2 regions of the Brevibacillus parabrevis genome follow, and region 2 is predicted to be linked to the other one. Evidence: riboswitches for the same ligand, from Rfam matches in the RefSeq annotation. Region 2 holds a riboswitch; the other holds the start of a gene.
The links. Region 2 has a riboswitch for FMN ahead of IRJ17_RS27340 (ECF transporter S component). Riboswitches for the same ligand answer to the same signal wherever they lie in the genome.

Region 1: linked by a shared signal. The riboswitch ahead of ribD (bifunctional diaminohydroxyphosphoribosylaminopyrimidine deaminase/5-amino-6-(5-phosphoribosylamino)uracil reductase RibD) and the one ahead of IRJ17_RS27340 (ECF transporter S component) in region 2 are both predicted to bind FMN.

The regions. Positions count from the first base shown of each region.
Region 1 is NZ_CP064090.1:2,029,178-2,040,004, forward strand. It holds gene IRJ17_RS09650 (globin-coupled sensor protein) at 1-754, shown strand, start outside; gene IRJ17_RS09655 (cysteine dioxygenase) at 819-1,298, opposite strand; gene IRJ17_RS09660 (MFS transporter) at 1,633-2,817, shown strand; gene yunB (sporulation protein YunB) at 2,863-3,588, shown strand; gene IRJ17_RS09670 (HAD family hydrolase) at 3,934-4,584, shown strand; FMN riboswitch at 4,674-4,820, shown strand; FMN riboswitch at 4,934-5,081, shown strand; gene ribD (bifunctional diaminohydroxyphosphoribosylaminopyrimidine deaminase/5-amino-6-(5-phosphoribosylamino)uracil reductase RibD) at 5,211-6,308, shown strand; gene IRJ17_RS09680 (riboflavin synthase) at 6,406-7,068, shown strand; gene IRJ17_RS09685 (bifunctional 3,4-dihydroxy-2-butanone-4-phosphate synthase/GTP cyclohydrolase II) at 7,086-8,279, shown strand; gene ribH (6,7-dimethyl-8-ribityllumazine synthase) at 8,300-8,764, shown strand; gene IRJ17_RS09695 (spore germination protein) at 8,907-10,406, shown strand; gene IRJ17_RS09700 (GerAB/ArcD/ProY family transporter) at 10,411-10,827, shown strand, end outside.
Region 2 is NZ_CP064090.1:5,943,538-5,954,364, reverse strand. It holds gene IRJ17_RS27355 (ABC transporter ATP-binding protein) at 1-706, shown strand, start outside; gene IRJ17_RS27350 (ABC transporter permease) at 699-1,493, shown strand; gene IRJ17_RS27345 (ABC transporter permease) at 1,497-2,294, shown strand; FMN riboswitch at 2,701-2,855, shown strand; gene IRJ17_RS27340 (ECF transporter S component) at 3,110-3,718, shown strand; gene proS (proline--tRNA ligase) at 4,036-5,502, shown strand; gene IRJ17_RS27330 (hypothetical protein) at 5,841-6,227, shown strand; gene IRJ17_RS27325 (hypothetical protein) at 6,173-6,424, shown strand; gene IRJ17_RS27320 (HAD family hydrolase) at 6,572-7,210, opposite strand; gene IRJ17_RS27315 (ArsR/SmtB family transcription factor) at 7,295-7,927, opposite strand; gene bcp (thioredoxin-dependent thiol peroxidase) at 8,079-8,549, shown strand; gene IRJ17_RS27305 (M42 family metallopeptidase) at 8,598-9,650, shown strand; gene IRJ17_RS27300 (class I SAM-dependent methyltransferase) at 9,660-10,421, shown strand; gene IRJ17_RS27295 (cob(I)yrinic acid a,c-diamide adenosyltransferase) at 10,464-10,827, shown strand, end outside.

The DNA.
Region 1 (10,827 bases), 2.2 Mb from region 2:
ACATGAGCGTGTTCGGCGTGCCGAGCAGGACAAAAAAGATGAGCTGCGGATCATGCTGACCAATTCCGCCCATGAGCTGGCAGCGGTATCGGAAGAAAACAGCGCGTCCGTCGAGCAGTTGACGGAGCAGTCGCGCGAGATGCTGCGCTATGCCGAAAACGGCACCGGATTTTCCAGCAAGGCGCAGGAGCTGTCCCGGGAGGGCAAGGAAAAGCTGGAGAAGCAGCAAGAACAGATGGGATTGATTCAGCAAAGCGTGAGGCAAATCTCCGGGGAAATGAACACGCTGGAGGACAATGCCGAAAAAATTCGCGGGATCGTCGATGTGGTAACGGCGATAGCCGAGCAGACGAATCTGCTTGCCCTAAACGCTGCGATTGAGGCGGCGAGAGCGGGTGAACAGGGACGAGGCTTTGCGGTCGTGGCCGACGAGGTGCGCAAGCTGGCGGAGCAGACGAAGAAGTCTGTCTTCGGCGTGCGGGAGCTGATTGAGAAAACGAACCAGCAAACAACAGTGCTGTCTTCGGTCGTTCTGGAAATTCAAGGGCTTGTTCAGTCGAGCAGCAAAATGACCGATGAGACGAACGCGTTTTTCGAAGGAATTATCGGCGCTGTAGCAGACAGCAAGGAGCAAAGCACGCACATTCAAAAAGAACTGGAAAACTTCTTCAAAGTCATGGAAGACATGAACCAGGCAGTGGCGCAAGTAGCCAGCTCTGCTGATGAGCTGTCCGAGATTACGGAAAATTTGTAGACGCGAAAAACCAGTACGACCGCTCTTTTGGCGGTGTACTGGTTTTTTTGTAACTTTTCCAATCCTACGTGGGGGATTGGACGGCGCGGTACTGACGGGAGTTTTGCAGCGGGGGCGTATACACATTGAGCGAGAGGACAGGTCCGTCTGTGTTGTTGCGAATGGCGTGAATCTCGCCGGGAGCGACGTAATAGCAATCTCCTGCGCTGACATGGGTCGTTTGTGCCCGAAAAACTTCGTCTTCGCGGTCAGCCGGGAGGTAGACGACATTGGTGAGCGTGCCGGATATGACCCACTCCCAGCCAAACGAGTCGCCATGGTTGTGCGGGATGGACTCCTGCCTGGCAGGAAGATGGATGAGAACGACCTCTACGTGAGGCGTGAGATACAAAATCTTGCGGCCATATGGAAGCTGTTCCGGTTGGGGAACGAGTGACGCGATATCGTCTGGGCAGAGCGCGAGTGAAGCGACAGCCTGCCTCAATTCGGTAGGACTGGGGCAAACAAGGGAGCCAAAGGCACGTTCCAATCGTTCCAGATTCATGACAAACCTCCAGGGCAAAAAAGATCTTCCCCCTTACCATATGAAAGACAGAAGCAGTCTGACGTAGGAGAAGCGCCATTTTTTTGCGAAGGTTTTCCCGTTTTTCATGACAAGATAGGAGCGTCTCGTTATGATGGGAGTACGGCATGAGTTGCCGCACATAGACGGTTAAGGAACGGCCCCCGTCGAAAGTGACAGAACAAAAACGAGTCATGATTTTACACACTTACACACGAGGAGGCATGCGCATGTCAACTGCCATAATCAGTGTACGCACCCCGTAGATGGGGGCGTCAGTCTGAACCGCCTGTGATCACCAGGAGGTTTGGTACACATGAACATGAAAAAGTATTTGTACGTCAATGCGCTGTCCTCGCTCGGATCGCGAATGGACTTGATCGCGTGCAGCGCCTTGATTTTTACGTTTGAACATAGCGCGTTTTGGCTGATGGCTTTTTTTGTCGCCAGACAGGTGGGCGGAATGCTGTTCAGCCCGTTTGCTGGCATATTGGCAGACCGGATGGACAGAAGACAGGCGATGATCGCAAGCGACATCGGAGCGGGGCTGGCTTTGCTGGCGATTTTGCTCATTCCGCATCCATACGTTGTCGTCGCGGCGGCTTTTCTCAAAGGGATGCTGTACACGCTGTTTGCGATCAGCTTCCAGGCGTCATTGCCGCAGATGTTTGGACCGGAAAAATTGGCTTGGGTGAACAGTCTCAAGGTGAGGCTGGAATCGTTTGTCGGCATTGTCGGCTTCCTTTTGGGCGGCTTGTTAACCGATCATGTCGGCTATGCACTCGTCATTGGAGCAGACGCTGCGAGCTTTTTGTTTTCGGCAGCAATTTTGACGCGGATGCGCTGGGAGAGCAGAGCTACGCCGGACAAGGCGGAAAAAGCCGAAGAGAAAGAAACGGCAAGCGGCGGGATGCGCGCAGCTTTTGTGTATTTGCAAGGAGCGCCTGTGCTGCTCGCGGTCAGTCTGCTGGCTGCGCCGCTGGCGATCAGTACGGCCGCGCACAACTACGGCTTGCCGTTTTTAGCCGATGGGCTAAGCCGTGGCGATGCTACCCTGCACGGACTGATGTGGTCCGCGATGAGCGCAGGCGGGCTGGTTGGCGCTTACTTCGCCGTCCGTTTTTCCGTTGATTTTTGGCGTGGCTTGCTTGGCGCATACGGGCTGATGGCGCTGCTGGTCGTGGCGGCGTTTGCTGCCGAGTGGACGGCGGCGGTGCTGTTGTTGCTCGGTTGCGCCGGGCTTTTGAGCGGGGCGGCACAGGTGTACGAGGGCACGCTTTTGCAGCTGGCCAAAAATGAAGTGCGCGGCAAGGTGCTCGGGGTGCAGGGCTTTCTCGGCCGCAGCGGCTTTTTTATCGGTTTTCTTGGCGCACCGCTGTTAACGGCGGCGTGCGGCTTGTTCGGATTGGTTGTCTGTGCACAGGTGCTGCTGATTTTTGCGCTCGTCGGACTGGGCGTGTACGTGCAGAAAAGCGGGGGTGTTGCCGACTCTCGTCGCTGATAGTCTTTTTTCCCTTCTCCTACCATAGGATGTACCAATTGGGAGGTGACGGGATTGGCCATATTTCGACCCCGTCGGCGTTGGAGGAACCCGCTTTCTCGAACGAAAGCGTTTTTGATTGCGCTGGTAATTTTTGTGGTTTTGTCGATTCAGTCGCTCGTCTTTTTGCAGCAACGGCTGGAACCGACGCTCTTGATCCTGGCAACCCAAAAAGCAGAGCAATTGGCAAAAGAAGCGATTACGGACGCAGTCACCAAACGAATTTCCCAGCAGGGCGTCGATTTCAACCAGATCGTCAAGATCGAGAAGAACAACGAAGGGCAGATTCAGGCGTACCAGTTTAACTTTAGGGAATACGCGAGAATTGTCGGCGAGACTACTTCACGAGTGCAGAACAAGCTTCAGGAATTTGAGACGGAAAAAGTCGATCGCACCATTCCGCTTGGCTTGGCGACAGGAAATACGTTTTTGGCGCAGATGGGACCGAATTTGCCTGTCACTTTTGTACCGATCGGCTCTGTGAAAACAAAGCTGGAGACAGAGTTGAAGGAGGCGGGCATCAACATGGTGCTTGCAACCGTCTACATTTTCGTGGAGGTCGACTTGCAGATTGTCATCCCGTTTGCCACCGAGGAGCAGACGATCACCACGAAAATCCCGATCACGCATTCACTGATTATCGGGGATGTGCCGCAGTATTTGTACAACAATCCGGAGGGCAAGCCGGATGTGCCCCGAGCGCAAATGGAAGGGGCAGACGATGCGCCATAGCGGACTTGGCGAATGGCGGGAAAAACAAAAAAGCGGCAGCAGCGGGCTGTCGCTTTTTTCGTTCCGTGAAAAGGTGTCGGGGAAATCTACTGCTCACCCCAGGTGACGGTCAGCTCAATCACGCCCTCCTGGCTGCTGAGCGGTCCGCCGATCATGTTCCATGAGGTGTTTTTCTCCTGGTCCTGTCCCTGGATGATGATGTTTTTATCGTCGATCGTCTAGGCGTCGTTCACGAGCTTTTGCGATTGGAAAAAGTCCTGATTCCCGTTTTCGCATCTAGTCGAACGTTATTAATTTGGTATACTTGACCAAATAATCATTGGCAAAAGGGGGAGAGATCCGACAATGACCAGAGCGTCGATAAAAGGCATCATTTTCGATATGGACAATACGTTGCTGCAATCCAAAATCAACTTTTTGGAAATGAAGCAGGCCATTTTTACCTTATGGGCTGAGCACGGGCTGTGCGAGCCGACTTTTGACTGGCGCAGCCACACCGCTTCGCAATTGATCGAAATGGGCAGAAAGTCGGGCCGGATGACGAGTCAGCTTGAGCAAACGATGTGGGAAGCCGTGACCGCGATTGAAAAAGCAGGGATGCACGAGGCTGTCCTGGAAGACCACGTCAAGGAAGTGCTCGCCCACCTAAAGGAACGGTATCATTTGTTCATTTTGACCAACAATGCCTATGCAGCCGCCGAGGAAGCGCTGAATCATACGGGAATCGCCGATTGTTTCCAGGAGATTGTCGCGCGCGAGCAGATGACGACACTCAAACCGCATCCGTCCGGGATTCACTACATCCGCGCCCAATACCCCAACTGGTCTGCCACGGCCTGGACGATGGTCGGAGATTCCTGGATTGACGGAAAAGCGGCGCACGGCGGGGAAGTGGCGTTTATCGCGTATCAGGGAGAGCGGGCGGACATGGAGCGCAACGAAGTGTCGCCGCGAGCGTACATCACGGACTTGCGCGAGCTGCTGGACATTTTGTAGCCGCGCTCGCGGAGAGCAGGAAAAGGACACTTCCACCTAAAAAAGTGACAGTTGACGAGAAATGTGTGCTATACTGTGCCTAACTGAATACCAGCCTTCAGGGTAGGGTGAAATTCCCGACCGGCGGTAATGACGAACGCACGTCTGAGCCCGCGACTCGCTATTGCTGTATGGATAGCGACTGACTTGGTGCAAATCCAAGGCCGACGGTAAAGTCCGGATGGGAGAAGGTGTCTTACAATAGCTTCGGCGGCTGTTTTTTCAAAAACAGAACTGTCACGAGGCTTGTTTCCCTACGCCCTGAGTATCGTTTGCTCGTGGGCGTTTTTTATTGGAAAACTGCATAGCGCAAAATCTTCAGGGCAGGGTGAAATTCCCGACCGGCGGTAATGACGTATGTACGTCTAAAGCCCGCGACTCGCTGATCGTTACGGTTTAGCGACTGATCTGGTGCAAATCCAGAGCCGACGGTAAAGTCCGGATGGAAGAAGAGCTGACCATGCTTTTTGGCATCCCTTTTGCAAAAAACGGATGCGATAAGGCTTCTTTCCTTATACCCTGAGCCGCTAGTGGTTTCGAGGGCTTTTTGCATTGGCTGGAATCCGTGCATGAAAGAGGAGGTTTACATGGAGCAGGACATGCGGTTCATGGCGCTGGCACTGGATTTGGCGCGCTCGGCAAACGGTCAGACGAGCCCCAATCCGCTCGTCGGTGCAGTCCTGGTAAACAACGGAGAAGTAGTAGGCATGGGAGCGCATTTGCGTGCAGGCGAACCTCATGCAGAAGTGCACGCTCTGCGGCTGGCAGGGCAAAAAGCGGCTGGCGCTACGCTGTATGTCACATTGGAGCCGTGCAGTCATCACGGCAAAACGCCTCCGTGCGCCGAGGCGGTGATCGCGGCTGGCATCCGGCGTGCCGTGATCGCCACGCTGGACCCGAATCCGCTCGTCGCGGGAAAAGGCGCGGAGAAGCTGTTGGCAGCGGGCGTGGAAGTGGTTGTCGGCGTGCATGAAGCGGAAGCGAAAAAGCTGAATGAAGTCTTTTTCCACTTCATCACGACGCGGCGTCCGTTTGTGACGATCAAAACAGCGAGCACGCTGGATGGCAAGATCGCTACCGAAAGCGGGCACAGCCGCTGGATAACGGGAGCGCGGGCGCGGGGGGAAGTGCACGAGCTGCGCAGACAGCACGACGCGATCCTGGTCGGAGTAGGCACGGTGCTTGCGGACGATCCGCTTTTGACGGCGAGACTGGACGGGCAAGCGCACGGCCGACAGCCTGTGCGTGTCATCTGGGACAGTCAGCTGCGCACGCCGCTCGGGGCCAACGTGATTCAAAATACGGATGCGCCCACCTGGATTTTTACGACGAAAGCTGCGGCGCAAGCGAAGCAGGAGGCTTTTGCGGAAAAAGGTATCCGGCTGTTCGTGGCAGATGAGCAGATTAGGGTGGACGAGGTGCTGGACACGTTGGGCGAATGGGGAATCACTTCGCTTCTCGTCGAAGGCGGGGCCGCAGTCAACGGAGCGTTTTTGCAGGCGCGGGCGATTCAAAAAGTGATCAGCTACGTGTCGCTGAAAATGATTGGCGGTGGTCAGGCGCCGACACCGTTTGGAGGACAAGGCTTTTCCACGATGGATCAGGCGGTCAAGCTGGCGAATCCGACCGTTGAGCAACTGGATGAGCTGGACTTGCGGATCAGCGGCTATCCACAGTGGGAGTGAGGACAAAAAAGCGAATCGGAGACAGACGGCTTTGTTTTGCCGAGGCCGATGGCTGCTTTCCGATGTTATAAACCGTGTAAAAAGAGGAGGAAAGCCGATGTTTACCGGACTGGTAGAAGAGCTGGGCACGGTGGAATCGCTCACGGGCAACGATCAGGCGAGTCAGCTCGTGATCCGGGCGCAGCGGGTGCTTGAAGGTGTGCAGCTGGGCGACAGCATCGCAGTCAACGGGATTTGCCTGACGGTTACTTCGTTTACGCAGCGGCATTTTCAGGTCGACGTCATGCCGGAAACGATGAAAAAGACGAGCCTGCGCCATCTGCGAGCGGGCCAGCGAGTCAACCTGGAGCGGGCGATGCGCTTGGGCGACCGTTTTGGCGGGCATATCGTCTCCGGGCACGTGGACGGGACAGGCACGATCGTGTCGCGACAGCCGCACGCCAACGCTGTGCTGTTTACGATCGAAGCGAGCGCGGAGCTGTTGAAATACGTCATCGAGCGCGGCTCGATTTGCGTGGATGGCATCAGTCTCACTGTGGTGGAAGCTGCGGATACGCATTTCAGCGTGTCGATCATCCCGCACACGCTGGCGCAGACCAGCTTGCAGGATCGGCGTGCAGGCGATCAGGTGAATCTGGAGACAGACGTCATCGGCAAGTATGTAGAGCGGCTTTTGGGCGATCGCGGCCAGCAAAGGAGCGGGCAAGCGGCAGGCTCGACGATCAGCATGGCTTTTTTGCAGGAAAATGGATTTGTCTGAACGAGGAGGGAAGTCCCATGTTTCATCAGATAGAAGAGGCATTGGAAGATTTGCGCCAAGGGCAAGCGATTATCGTAGTGGATGACGAAGATCGGGAAAACGAAGGGGATTTCGTCTGCCTGGCGGAAGCGGCGACACCGGAGATGATCAACTTCATGGCAACGCATGGGCGCGGGCTGGTCTGCGTGCCGATTACGCAAGAGCGCGCGGCCAGATTGAAGCTTGCTCCGATGGTCGAAGACAACACAGACAAGCAAGGGACGGCTTTTACCGTCTCGATTGATGAGGCGAGCACGCATACGGGAATCTCAGCCCATGAGCGTTCGCAGACAGTGCTGGCGATGCTGGATGAGCAGAAGACAGCCGAAGATTTCCGCAAGCCGGGGCATATTTTTCCGTTGATAGCAAAAGCGGGCGGCGTGTTGCGCCGGGCTGGTCACACGGAGGCGGCCGTCGATCTCGCGGAGATGGCTGGCAGTGCTGCGGCAGGCGTGATTTGCGAGATTATGAATGAAGACGGCTCGATGGCCCGGTTGCCGCAGTTGGTAGAGATTGCGCGGCGGTTTGAGCTGAAGCTGATCACGATTGCCGATTTGATCGCGTATCGGATGCGCACGGAATCGCATGTGCACAAAGAAATCGAAGTGAATCTCCCGACGAGCTTCGGCGATTTTCGGATCGCGGCCTATACGAACGAAGTAGATGGCAAGGAACACGTAGCGCTCATCAAGGGCGAGATCGACTCGGACAAGCCGGTTCTCGTCCGGGTGCACTCCGAATGCTTGACCGGGGATATTTTTGGCTCCGAGCGATGCGACTGCGGGCCGCAACTGCATGCTGCGCTTGCGCAAATCGAGGCGGAGGGCGCGGGCATTCTTTTGTACATGCGCCAAGAAGGACGCGGCATCGGGCTGATTAACAAGCTCAAGGCGTACAAGCTCCAGGAGGAAGGGCTTGATACGGTGGAAGCAAACGAAAAGCTGGGCTTTGCGGCCGATTTGCGAGAGTACGGGATTGGTGCGCAAATTCTTCGCGACCTCGGAGTGCGCAGGATGCGCCTTTTGACCAACAATCCTCGCAAAATTCGCGGGCTGGACGGCTACGGGCTGAAAGTAGAAGAAAGAGTGCCGTTGCAAATGCAGGTGCAACCGCACAATCAGCGATATTTGACAACCAAGCAAACGAAGCTGGGGCACTTGCTCCACCTATAATGCAAAGGAGAGTGAACGGAATGAGAACATTTGAAGGACATCTGGTAGGGACAGGACTGCGCGTAGGGATTGTAGCAGGGCGATTTAACGAACTGATCGTCAGCAAGCTGGTTGGCGGCGCTCTCGATGCTTTGAAGCGCCACGGTGTGGAAGAGGAAAACGTCGATGTGGCATGGGTGCCAGGCGCATTTGAAATTCCGCTGATTGCCAAAAAAATGGCGGAATCCGGCCGTTACGACGCGGTAGTGACGCTGGGCGCCGTGATTCGCGGCGCAACTCCGCACTTTGATTACGTGTGCAACGAAGCGGCCAAAGGAGTTGCTTCCTTGTCGCTGTCCACAGGGATTCCGGTTATTTTCGGCGTGCTGACGACAGACAATATTGAGCAAGCGATTGAGCGTGCTGGAACGAAAGCAGGCAACAAAGGCTGGGAGGCCGCTGCGGCTGCGATTGAAATGGCGAATCTGTCGAAGCAGTTTGCCTAAACGAGAACAGTATAGAATGAGAAGGCGAGAAGCGGGGGCTGAGGCTCCCGTTTTTGCATGGATAAAAACGCCTATGGATGGATAAAATCACCACCTATCGGTCAAAGTAAGAAGGATTTTCCTGTAGATCGGGGGATTCAAGATGGAGCCGACAGATTGGTGGAGAGCGCAAGTATTCAAAGTGGCACAAGCCAAGAGCGGTGGCGCGTCGCCTTCGCGTGGCGAGCGAATCACGCCGGAAATGATCAAACAGCAAATGCACAACGTGGATGACCTCAGCAGCCTGGCTTTGACGATCAATGACGAAGAGGTTCACGTTTTTTTTCTAGATACGATGGTGGAACTGGCGCAGTTGTATGAAAACGTGTTTTTGCCGTTGCAGCGCTCGGACGGCAGAGATCCGTTGACCGTGCTTCCTTACGCGCAGCCGTGTCGCGAAGGCAACCTGGACTTGCTGCTTGCCAATTTGCTGCGCGGCCATACGATCCTGTTTTTTCTGGAACGGGAGCTTATTTTGCACGTCAATACGTTTCAGGTCGAGCATCGTGCGATTACCAAGTCGGAGAGCGAGGCGACGGTTCTCGGCCCGCAGGATTCGTTTGTGGAGATGCTGGAGATCAACCTGTCGCTCTTGCGCCGCAGATTGACGACGCCCAACCTGAAAATTGTCGCCTACACGATCGGCACAGAGACGCAAAACCGGGTAGCGGTCCTGTACCTGGAAAATATCGCGAACGAGATCAACGTCGAACGCGTGAAGACACGCATCCAAAACGTCGAGTATCAGGGCTTCGTCGGACTGCCTGTTTTGAAACAAATGCTCGAAGACAAGCCGTACTCGCCGTTTCCCCAGTTCGGGCTGACCAGTCGCCCGGACAATGTGGCAGCGGCACTGCTGGATGGCAGAATCATCATTATGCTGAACGGAAGCCCTGAAGCGGCGATCTGCCCGGCCTCTTTTCTGGAGATGTTCAGCAGCCCCGAGGATTTCTACAATCGCTGGTTAACGGCGAGCTTGCTGCGAATGATCCGCTTTTTCGGGCTGTTTGTGACGATTTTGCTTACTTCCAGCTACGTATCCGTCCTGACTTTTCACCCGGAAATGCTCCCTCCCGCCTTGCTGACGATTTTGTCTGAATCGCGCAGCCAGGTGCCTTTTCCTCCGGTCATCGAAGTGATCTTCATCGAGCTGGTTATCGAGATTTTGCGTGAAGCCGGGATACGCATGCCGACGAAAATCGGTCAGACGATCGGGATCGTGGGCGGGATTGTCATCGGAACAGCGTCCGTTCAAGCGGGATTGGCCAGCAACATCTTGATTGTTCTCGTCTCCGTCTCGGCCCTGCTTTCGTTTGTTCCGCCCAATTTTTTGATGAGCAACGCGATTCGTCTCGTTCGTTACGGTTTTATTTTGATGGCAGGCATGATGGGGATGTACGGTCAGATGCTGATGCTTGCTTTTTTGTTTGCGCATTTGCTCAACCTGACCTCTTTGGGCACTCCTTACATGGCTCCGGGTGTGCCGCGCCAGTGGACGGATTTGTTTAATGGCCTGGTGCGCGCGCCGATGAAGTTCATCGTCTATCGCAACCGCATGTCCAGAGCAAAACGCAAACAGGCGCGGCCCGTTGGTGAGGAGTAGATAGATGGACAGAGGAAAGATTCACAGCCTGAATCCGATCCATGTAATCGGGCTGATCATCAATTCAATGGTCGGCGTCAATCTGCTGTCGCTTTCTCATTTTGCCAGCAAAATGGGCTATAACTTGTGGATGGCGCCGATTTTGCTCGGAATCATTGTGACGCTGACGGTCTTTCCGATGATCGCGCTGTGCAGCCGCTACCCGGGAGATACGCTGTTCGGGATTCATGAAAAGTTGCTGGGGAAGTGGCTGGGCAGCTGCCTGAACGTCCTGGTCATCGTCTACGCCATCCTGAACACATCGACAGCGAATGAAGGATACGTCCGGCTTTTGCAAACCTCGATGCTCAACAACCAGACGATCACCATGCCGTTGCTTGGCTTGACACTCGTCATGATGTACATTACGAACGGCGGAATC
Region 2 (10,827 bases):
ACAGCGTTCGCAGCTCTGGTGGGATTTGTCGCCCATGGAGTCGTTCCGGTTGCTGAAAAGCGTCTACAAAGTCGACGGGCCAGAGGGAGATAAGTGGCTAGACCGCTTGATTGAGGAGCTGGAGATCAACCCGTTTGTCAGCCAGCCAGTGCGCAAGCTGAGTCTGGGTCAACGGATGCGCTGCGAGGTAGCGGCGTCATTGATTCACAAGCCGCGCCTGTTGTTCCTCGATGAGCCGACAGTTGGGCTGGACGTCTTGGTGAAGCAAAAAATTCGCGAGTTTTTGCGCAATCTGAACGAAACGGAAAACATGACCATCCTGCTCACGACCCACGACGTTTCCGATATTGAAGCGCTCTGTAAGCGGGTGCTGGTCATGGACAAAGGCAAGCTGATTTTTGACGGCCTGCTCAGTGACCTGAAGGAAAAGTGGGGCAATGGCACAGAGGTGTCTTTCCAGATGAAAAAGCGCACACCCGCCGACGAGCTGCGCAAGACGCTTGGCGAGATGCCGTGCGAAATTTCCCAGGTAAACGAATATACAATCAGTGTGAAAGTGCCGCAGAGCCAGGAAATGCTGCCGTTTGTCCTGTCAACGGTCATGTCGACGTTCGAGGTCAGCGACGTAAAAATCATGGAGACGAGCACAGAAGATATTGTCCGCAACATTTACCAGGTGGATACAGGGGTGCGGGGCCATGCATAAGCTCTACATGGAACTGATCCGCATGCGCTTTTTGACCATGCTCGCTTACCGGGTGAATTACTACAGCGGGATCATTATTTACGCGATCAACATCGGAGCGTACTACTTTTTGTGGGGCGCAATCTACGGCGGCCAGCAGCAGCTTGGCGGCCTGTCGGTCGAGCAAATGACTTCCTACGTCGCGATTGCCTGGATGTCGCGCGCCTTTTACTTCAACAACATCGATACGGAAATTGCCCAGGACGTACGGGAGGGTAAGGTCGCGATCGAGATGATCCGCCCTTACAATTACTTGTCGGTCAAGACAGCGCAAGCATTTGGGGAAGGGATATTCCGCTTCCTGTTTTTCGCAGGGCCAGGAATTTTTCTCATCAGCCTGATTATCCCGTTTCATTTTCCCGCGACAGCGACTGGCTGGGGATTGTATTTGATCAGTCTCATGTTTGCTTTTTTGATCAACACGCAAATCAACCTGCTGACGGGGCTGTTCACCTTTTTCCTGTTCCGCAACGACGGGATGATGCGGGCGAAGCGTGTCGTCGTTGATTTGATGTCGGGCCTGGTGCTGCCGATCAGCTTTTTCCCGGGCTGGGCGCAAACGGTTATGGGCTTTTTGCCATTCCAGGCCGTCAACTACTATCCGAGCCTGATTTTCACAGGGGCGATTACTCCGGGGCGTTCCTGGGAGTTGATCGGCTTCCAGGCGATCTGGATGGTTGTTATTCTGGTTCCGATTCTGATTTTGTGGCGCATGGCCCGAAATCGGCTGGTCGTGCAAGGGGGGTAGCATATGCAAAACGTCAAGCACATTTTCGGTATTTTCGCCGACTACCTGGGCCAGTATTTCAAGACGAGACTTGCCTATCGGGCTGACTTTCTCGGGGATTTTGTGTCCAACTTGATTTCCGAGCTGATCAATCTGGTGTTCATCATCGTCGTCTTCACGCATGTGCCGTTGATGAAGGAATGGACGCGGGACGAAATCATTTTCATTTACGGTTTCTTTTTGGTGCCGTATGCCTTATTCTCGATGTTTTTCGGGTTTTGGGACTTCAACGAACGCTATATTATCCGGGGCGAAATGGACCGCATCTTGACCAGGCCGATCCACAATCTGGCACAGGTCTGTCTGGAGTCGATCGCACCGGACCGGATTTTCGGCGTCATCACAGGGCTGATCATCATGGGCTATGCTGCTTTTCAGCTCGATTTGACGTTTTACTGGTACGACCTGTTCATCTTCATCGGGCTTGTGATCAGCGGCGCCCTGATTTACGGCGGGGTGTACACGGCGATTGCCGCCGTCAGCTTTTTCTCCGATTCCCGGACAGGAATTGCCCCGATGATTTACAACATCCAGCAGTACGGGCGTTACCCCGTGGATGTGTACAACAAGGCGATTCGCTTCGTGCTGACTTACGTGTTGCCGTTTGCTTTTGTCGGGATTTACCCGGCGGCTTACTTTTTGCGAAAAGAAGTGTGGTATACGTACGCAGCACTTACTCCGGTAGTCGCGGTCATCTTCTTTGGCATCGGCTTGCTCGTCTGGAACTGGGGCGTCACCAAGTATCGGGGAGCGGGGTCGTAGTGGCAGAAGCTACTTTTGGTGCGATTTGGTAGGCAGGAGCAGGATTATGGATTTTTATTTGGGAACGGTTATGGTAATATTAGAGGTAACGAGCTTGAAAGAAAAAAAGACCGTCCGGCGGCTACCGGAACGGTCTGGTCTGTACAAACGAGGCTTCCCTCAAAGGGGACGGCTCAAAATTTGGTGAAGAATAGACCGCCGAGGAGCAGTCAACTCAAGGGCGGTCTATTTCTTTTTGGTCCAGGTAACTACCTATAGCACGTGGCGACTTTAGGCTGAGAAGCCCCATTTTTTTAAAAATATATCCAACTAAATCAATTGGAAAATAAAGATAAAATGTCGATTTAACAGTTTCGTCTATTGTCAAATCGAAAAAGCGCAGTATAATATGCTGTATACAACTACACAATTCCTTCAGGGCAGGGTGAAATTCCCGACCGGCGGTGATGGTGCAATCAGCACGTCAAGCCCGCGAGCCTCCCGAGCTGTTGATAGCGACGGAGTGCAGGATCTGGTGAGATTCCAGAGCCGACAGTACAGTCTGGATGGGAGAAGGATGACGACAGTACGTTTACCACACACGTGCTTGTTTGCCTGTGCTGGCAGGACAGATGCGATGAGGCATGCATGATGAGCCGCCTCGTTGTTTCTTGAACCTGTATTTATTGCACATGCTTTGTCATACGCCTGTAAGCTGCCCTGAGAATTATTCTCAGGGTATTTTTATGTTTGCAAAAGCGTAGACATTTTGGCACGTGTGGGCAAGACCGCTGTTGCCATTCCTCAGAAGGAGAAAAAACGAGGAGATGGTACACATGAAAGAAACAGCCCTGCACACATCGCGCAGAGCAACCCAGCGGATCGTGACGATTCCGATGCTGGCAGCCGTTGCTTTTATCTTGCAGTATTTGGAGGTTCCCGTTCCGCTGATGCCGAGCTTTTTGAAGCTTGATTTCAGTACGTTGCCAGCGCTGATCGGCGGACTCATGTACGGCCCTGTAGCCGGCATCATCATCGAAGTTTTGAAAAATACATTGCACATGCTCTTTAAAAATACAGACGGATTGTTGATCGGAGAGCTTGCCAACGTCGTGGCGGGCGCCAGCTTTATTTTGCCAGCCGTCCTTCTGCAACGCAGCGGACAAGGGAAAAAAGGCTTTTTATCGGGCCTCGCGCTTGGAACGTTGCTGATGACGATCGTCATGGCTGTTGCCAATGCGTACGTCCTGCTCCCGGCATACGCCGCTCTTTATCAGATGCCGATGGCAGAGCTGCTGGCCATGTTCAACGCAACCAGCGTCTGGTCCCTGGTCATGGTCGGTATCGTTCCGTTCAACCTGTTCAAAGGGGTCGTGCTCGCGCTGGTCGCGTATCCAGTCTACGCCAAGCTGGGTGCGCGCATTGCCCTCAGAACCACAAATTGACAACGGCTGCGCGACTTGCTAAGATATTCCCTAACAAAAAGCAGTTTAGCGAAAAGGCTATGAAAGGACCCGCAGCTATATCCTGGTTCCAGAGAGTCGGCCCTAGTCTGGAAGGCTGATACGAGGCGTACCTGCACCCCATCCTGAAGCCGCCAGCGACGAGCTGGTCCGGTTGCCCGCCGTTATCGGGTTGTTGAGTGGACTTATGGCTTGTGCCATGGTCAATCAGGGTGGTACCGCGGAAGTGAATCCTCCGTCCCTTTTTTGGGATGGGGGATTTTTTGCATTTTCATGTAAGAAAAAAGGAGCGTAGAAGGATGAAAGAGGACAAAGCGTTCGTAAAAGAAATTACACCGCAGTCGGAAGATTTCTCGCGCTGGTACATCGAGGCGATCAAAAAAGCGGATTTGATGGATTACACGCCAGTGCGCGGCTGCATCGTCTTCAAACCGGATGGCTTCGAGCTGTGGGAGCGCATCCAGGAGGCGATGGACAAAAGGTTCAAAGAGACGGGACATCGCAACGCCTACTTTCCAATGCTGATTCCCGAGTCCTTTTTCCAAAAAGAAAAAGAGCACATCGAGGGCTTCAACCCAGAGCTGCCTTGGGTGACGGAAGCGGGAGGAGAGCAGCTGGAGGAAAAGCTTGCCCTGCGCCCGACTTCGGAGACGATCATCGGACATATGTACGCGCAGTGGATTCAGAGCTACCGCGACTTGCCGATTCTGATTAACCAGTGGGCAAACGTGTTCCGCTGGGAAAAGCGCACCATGCCATTCTTGCGTACTTCAGAATTTTTGTGGCAGGAAGGCCATACCGCCCATGCGAACGAGGAAGAAGCGCGCCAGGAGACCATGCAAATGCTGGAGATTTATCGCGAGGTTGTGGAGCAGGAACTGGCGATTCCGGTATGGAAAGGGCAAAAAACGCCAAGCGAGCGCTTTGCAGGAGCAGTCGACACGTACTCCATCGAGGCGATGATGAAGGATGGCAAAGCGGTGCAGGCCGGAACCTCCCACTACTTGGGAGACAAGTTTGCGCGCGGCTTTGAGATCAAGTTCCTGGATCGCGACAATCAGTTCAAATACGTGCATACGACTTCATGGGGCAGCTCTACCCGCTTGATCGGCTCGATGATCATGGTGCACGGCGACGACCGCGGCTTGGCTTTGCCGCCGCGGATGGCACCGACTCAGGTCATCATGATCCCAGTCGGACCGATGAAGCTGCGCGATCAGGTCATGGTTGCATTCGATCCGCTGTTCGACGAGATCAAAGCGGCAGGCGTTCGCGTCCGGGCAGACTTGCGCGAGGAAACTCCGGGCTGGAAGTTCAACGAATGGGAGATGCGCGGTGTGCCGCTGCGTCTGGAGCTTGGACCGCGCGACGTGGAAAACGGCCAGGCGATTCTCGCCCGCCGCGATACCGGAGAGAAAATAACCGTGCCACTGGAAGGCATTGCGCAGACGATTGCCCAATTGCTCGAAGACATCCAGCAAAACATGTTCCAAAAAGCGCTGGCCTTCCGGGAAGCCCATTCGCATCTCGAAATCGATACGCTCGCGCAGCTGTCCGCGCACATCGAAAAATGTGAGAACGAAAACACGCCAAGCGGCTGGGTGCTCGCAGGCTGGTGCGGAGACGACGCGTGTGAGTCCAAGGTCAAGGAAGAGACGAAGTTCACGTCCCGCAACATTCCGTTTGAACCGCCTGCGCAAAAATCGGTCTGCATTTGCTGCGGCAAAGAGGCGAAGCATACAGTTTGGTTTGGCCGTTCGTACTAAGGTTTCATTTAATAAACAAAACAAACAAGGGAGTGCTCCCCGTACGTAACGGAGCACTCCTTTTTGTATCCACAGGAGTCAGCGTGTGCGGGTAAGTTGTAAAGTATTTCCATTAACGTAATTTATCATTCGAGTAAAAAGTATATACATAAAAGTAAATATTTTGTATTTTTATTGATGGTTATATAAACGACTCCACGAAGTATGTAATGTACATGGACCCATGGGATGGTCAACATTTTACTATGACTTATGACTCTTTCTTGGATAGCTCAAGACAAGAATGGATTGGCTCATTGTATGGTTTTGAGTCAGAATAATTTAAGGAGGGCAGTTGTATGAAGAGATATGTTTGGACATTGTTCGGTGCAGTTATAGTTGCTGGAATATCATTGGCTACTTGGGCTGGTGCATCCAATCAAGGGAACAAGGAAGCACTAAATGCATACAAGAAAATGGAACAAGCCCGGAATCAAGAGAACAAATCTTTGAACGAATCGAGCAATAATTTTACGCTGTCAGACTTCTCAATTCCAGGAGCTTTATTGTCAGAAGCGGATAAAATCAGCAAATACAAAGGTTCGAACGTTCATGAGTTATTGACTGCGCATGATGAGAAGCTTTCGTTTATTATGGAAGGTGATGAAGTAAAAGGGATACGGAGCCAATCATGGCAGGTGGTGAAAAAACCGGCCCTGAATTGTTTGACCTTCATGAAAAAATAAAAAACGATCTTGGTGACAATGTCAACATTATGTACTTTAGTTATGCAGGCGGATTTGTTTTTGTTGCTACTGATAACAAAGGGGAGGAAAGCTTGTGGCTCGATCAACGCGCTGCTCAGTTTCTGGAGCTTTCTCCTCACGTTCAACTCGATTCCGAAGAAGTTTTGCAACGAATCCGAAACAATATAAATCAATAAAATGACAAGGGGGCGTCTCTTCGTCGAGCAATCGACTTTTGAGGCAGCCCCTTCGTATTATGCGGTCAAAATCCGTATATGAAAAAATCTCAGCCATGCAAGACTGTCTATTAACGAAGTAATAGCAGGTTAGGCAACCCGAATCAATCAGCGGCCAAGCACCCAGTCAACAAACGCCTGCGCGTCAGAAAAGCGATAGTCCGGCTCAGGATCGAAGCTCCCGGCCTTCTGGGTGACAAGCAGCCAGTCAACGCCGACCGTAGTCAGCCCTGCGGCGCGTCCCGCGATAATGTCTGCGTCGCTGTCGCCCACAAAAATCGCATTCTCGGCTGTAGCTCCCAGCTGTTTCAGCGCTGTGAAAATGCCTTCCGGATGCGGCTTCGGCTCGGTCACCTCATCGCCTGTGATCACGACAGAAAAATACTTTTCCAATCCCCACTCGCGCAGCGATATATCTGCACTTCTGCGCCCTTTTCCCGTCACGACTCCCATCTGAATGCCCGCAGAATGCAACTGTTCAAGCATCTTTGCAAGCTGCGGAGGATTTTGCACCTGAGCGTGCTCAAGCGTGTACACATGGAAAAAATGATCGAGAGCGGCTTCGTGTTCATGGGCGGGCAGCTTGTTTTGCAAAATGCCAGTTTCGGTTGGACCAAACATCGCTACGATTTGCGCATCGGAGTAGTGCTCTTGCAAAAAGCGCTGAAAAGTAGAGCGAAAGGCCGTGAAAATGAGTGGGAGCGTATCGGCGACTGTACCGTCAAAATCAAACAAAATCGTGCGCATGGCTGCCCCTCCTTTGGAATAAAAAAAGAAAAACCATCTCTCTTGATGGTTTTCCTGGTGTTGGTCGATTTCCTTTTTACAGCTTTACAGCGGCTTGTTCTGGTCGTCTTGCTCCTCAAACTGCTCTTCCGAATCGTCTGTCGGCTCAGCAGGCGTCAGCGGAAACAAGACATCGAAAAACTTGAACTTGCGGCGGCCTTGCTCGTTTTTGAAGCCTTTGTACTTTTGCAACAGGTCGCTGATGTCGTCCACCAACTGATTGCGTTCTTCCTGGCTCAAATAAAATTCAGTCAGGTTGAAAGCAAAAGTATTCTGGTATTCCTTGCGAACATCCTGATCGCTTGCAACGAAACGATTGAGTGTCCTCATGAGATCCTTTTCTGTGGTGCGAAACGGAGTGAACATGACGTCACTCAATTGCTGTGCATTTTCTTCAATCATAAGCTGAAGCTTAACCTGAATCACCTTGGCGACTGGCTCGTAGTATTTCTCCACGATGGAACCTTTGACGCGGGTATCTACCTGTTCGAGCAAACCAACACGCACAAGTTCCTTCACGTGGTAGTGAAGACGTGCAGCATTTTCGCCTAGTTCCGTAGCGATTTGTTTGGCCGTACGCGGCTCCAAATCCTCGAAGAGTTCTAGAATCTTAACCCGTTCTGCTATGGCAAGGGATTTAAGCGCTTCTGGATCCGTTACTTCAAAAAACTCTTTCATGCCAATTCTCACCATCCAACTGACTAGGCCATTTTTTTATTTTTCTTAATTAATTCTATCGTTTTCTGCTAGAAAGCGCAACGTATATGCGGATGAAGTACCTGTAAGCTTGTGGTAAAATGAAACCAGTGATTTTTACGGGGGGATGAGCATGATCGAAACCGGACAAGCCGCGCCTTTATTTACTTTGCAGGCAAACAATGAACAGACGATTTCGCTTTCGCAATACCGCGGAAAAAATGTCGTGCTTTATTTTTATCCAAAAGACATGACGCCGGGCTGCACGACCGAAGCGTGCGATTTTCGAGACTATCACCCGATGTTCGCGGAGCTGGACACTGTCGTGCTCGGAATCAGCCCGGATTCCGTGAAGTCGCACGACAAGTTTATTGCGAAGCACGAGCTGCCGTTTGTGCTTTTGGCCGATCCGGAGCATGAAGTTGCGGAGGCGTACGGCGTTTGGGTGCTGAAAAAAATGTACGGCCGCGAGTACATGGGAATTGAGCGGAGCACTTTTGTGATCGACAAGGAAGGCAACATCGCCAAGGTGTGGCCGAAAGTGAAAGTAAAAGGGCACGTACAGGAAGTGCTCCAGTTTATCAAGGAAGAGCTGCAAAGCTAAAATCGGCGTTTAATACATAGTCATAGTACATAAAAGGAGGATTTTCTCATGGGTGTGTCTACCGAGTATGTCGTTCAAGCTTTTTGCCAATTGGCGAATATCCCGAGTCCGTCTGGCAACACAGAAAAAGTAATGGCGTGGGTCGCTGGGGAACTGGAGCAGCTTGGCGTGGAGTACAAACGGACGAACAAGGGAGCGATTGTCGCTACCGTGCCGGGGGCGCGTGATGACAAGGCGCGTTTGCTGACGGCGCACGTCGATACGCTGGGAGCCATGGTCAAAGAAATCAAAAGCAACGGACGCCTCAAGCTGACGTTGATCGGCGGTTTTGAGTTCAATGCCGTGGAAGGCGAGCACTGCACAGTGGAAACAGCGAGTGGCCGCCTGGTGACCGGGACGATTTTGTCTACGAAAGCATCTGTTCACGTCTATGGCCGTGAAGCAGGCAAGGCAGAAAGAACCGACTCCAACATGGAAGTTCGTCTGGACGAGAAAGTGACAAACCGCGAGCAAGTACAGGCGTTGGGCATTTCGGTTGGCGATTTTGTTTCGTTCGATCCGCGCGTGACGGTAACAGACAGCGGCTTTATCAAATCGCGTCACATCGACGACAAGGCAAGCGTTGCCGTTCTGTTGGGCGTGTTGAAAGCGCTTCGCGAGACGGGCCAACAACTGCCGTATACAACCCACTTTTTCATCAGCAACAACGAAGAAATCGGTTATGGCGGCAATTCCAGCATTCCAGCCAACGTCGTCGAGTATTTGGCGGTTGACATGGGCGCGATCGGCGACGGACAGACGACCGATGAATATTGCGTCTCGATTTGCGCGAAGGATTCCTCCGGGCCGTACCATTACGGATTGCGCAGCCACTTGACACGTTTGGCGCAGCAAAATGGACTGAATTACGCGGTAGACATTTATCCGTTCTACGGATCAGACGCGAGCGCGGCGCTCAGGGCCGGATACGACATTGTTCACGGCTTGATCGGTCCTGGCGTGGACGCCTCCCACTCCCATGAGCGCACGCATACAGAAGCGCTCGACAATACAGCGAAGCTCGTCATGGCTTACCTGGCTTCCGAGGACATGCAAGCATAGGAGGGCGGCATGAGCAATATGTATCAATGGGCTGATTACTATGACCTGATGCAGCGCGGACTTGCTGGCGATGTTGAGTTTTATTTGGAAGAAGCGAAGCAAGCTGGCGGAAAAGTGCTCGATCTGGCCTGTGGGACGGGAAGGATTGCAATCCCGCTGGCTCAGGCCGGAATCGAGGTTACGGGGATCGACCTGTCGCAAGAGATGCTGGCGAAAGCGCAGGAAAAAGCAGATGCGCAAGGCGTCAGCGCCGGATTGAAGCTGTTGCAGGGAGATATGCGCAACTTCGAACTGGGGGAAACCTTTTCGCTGATCATGATCCCGTTTCGCTCGTTTTTACATCTCTTGCACGTTCAGGAACAGATGAAGGCGCTTGCCTGTATTCGCAAGCATTTGGCGCCAGGCGGCAAGCTCGTCATGAACGTCTTTGTACCGAAGATCAATCATTTTTACGAAGAAAATGAAAAGATGTCCCTGCGCGGCACACAGATGTTGCCTTCGGGAGAAGAACTGTCGATGTGGGACTACACCCGCTACGATCACTTCCAGCAGTTGTGCGAAGTGACCCGCATCTACGAGCGCACAGATGCAAACGGAGTGGTAACCGAGCGGCTGAAGGGACGTTTTGCCTTGCGCTACATTTATCCGTCCGAATTTCATCACTTGTTGCGGTTGAACGGACTGAAAGTGACCAAACGGTACGGAACGTTTGCCAGAGCGCCTTTTGATGCGAGCAGTACGGAGCTGATTGTCGTTTGTGAGTCTGTGTAGCTTACTTGTTCCAGACAAAAACCAATGAAGGCGGGGATCGGAATGAAGATTTATACGAAATCGGGAGACAAAGGCGAAACTTCATTGGTAGCGGGAGTGCGCGTGCCCAAGTTTGCAGATCGCGTCGAGGCGTATGGAACGTGCGACGAGGCCAACTCCCAGATCGGGCTTGCCTTGTCCTTGTTGCCTGTGTCCGATGCGTGGCAAGAGCTGCAGGATGTTTTCCACATCATTCAAACCAAGCTGTTCCACGTAGGGGCAGAACTTGCCACGCCGGAAGGGAAAAAGGTCGGCTGGCCGATTGCAGAGGATGATGTTACGTTCCTGGAGGGGCAGATTGACCAGTTGGATGCCAGTCTGCCGCCGCTCACGAACTTTATTTTGCCGGGAGGACATCCCGCTGCTG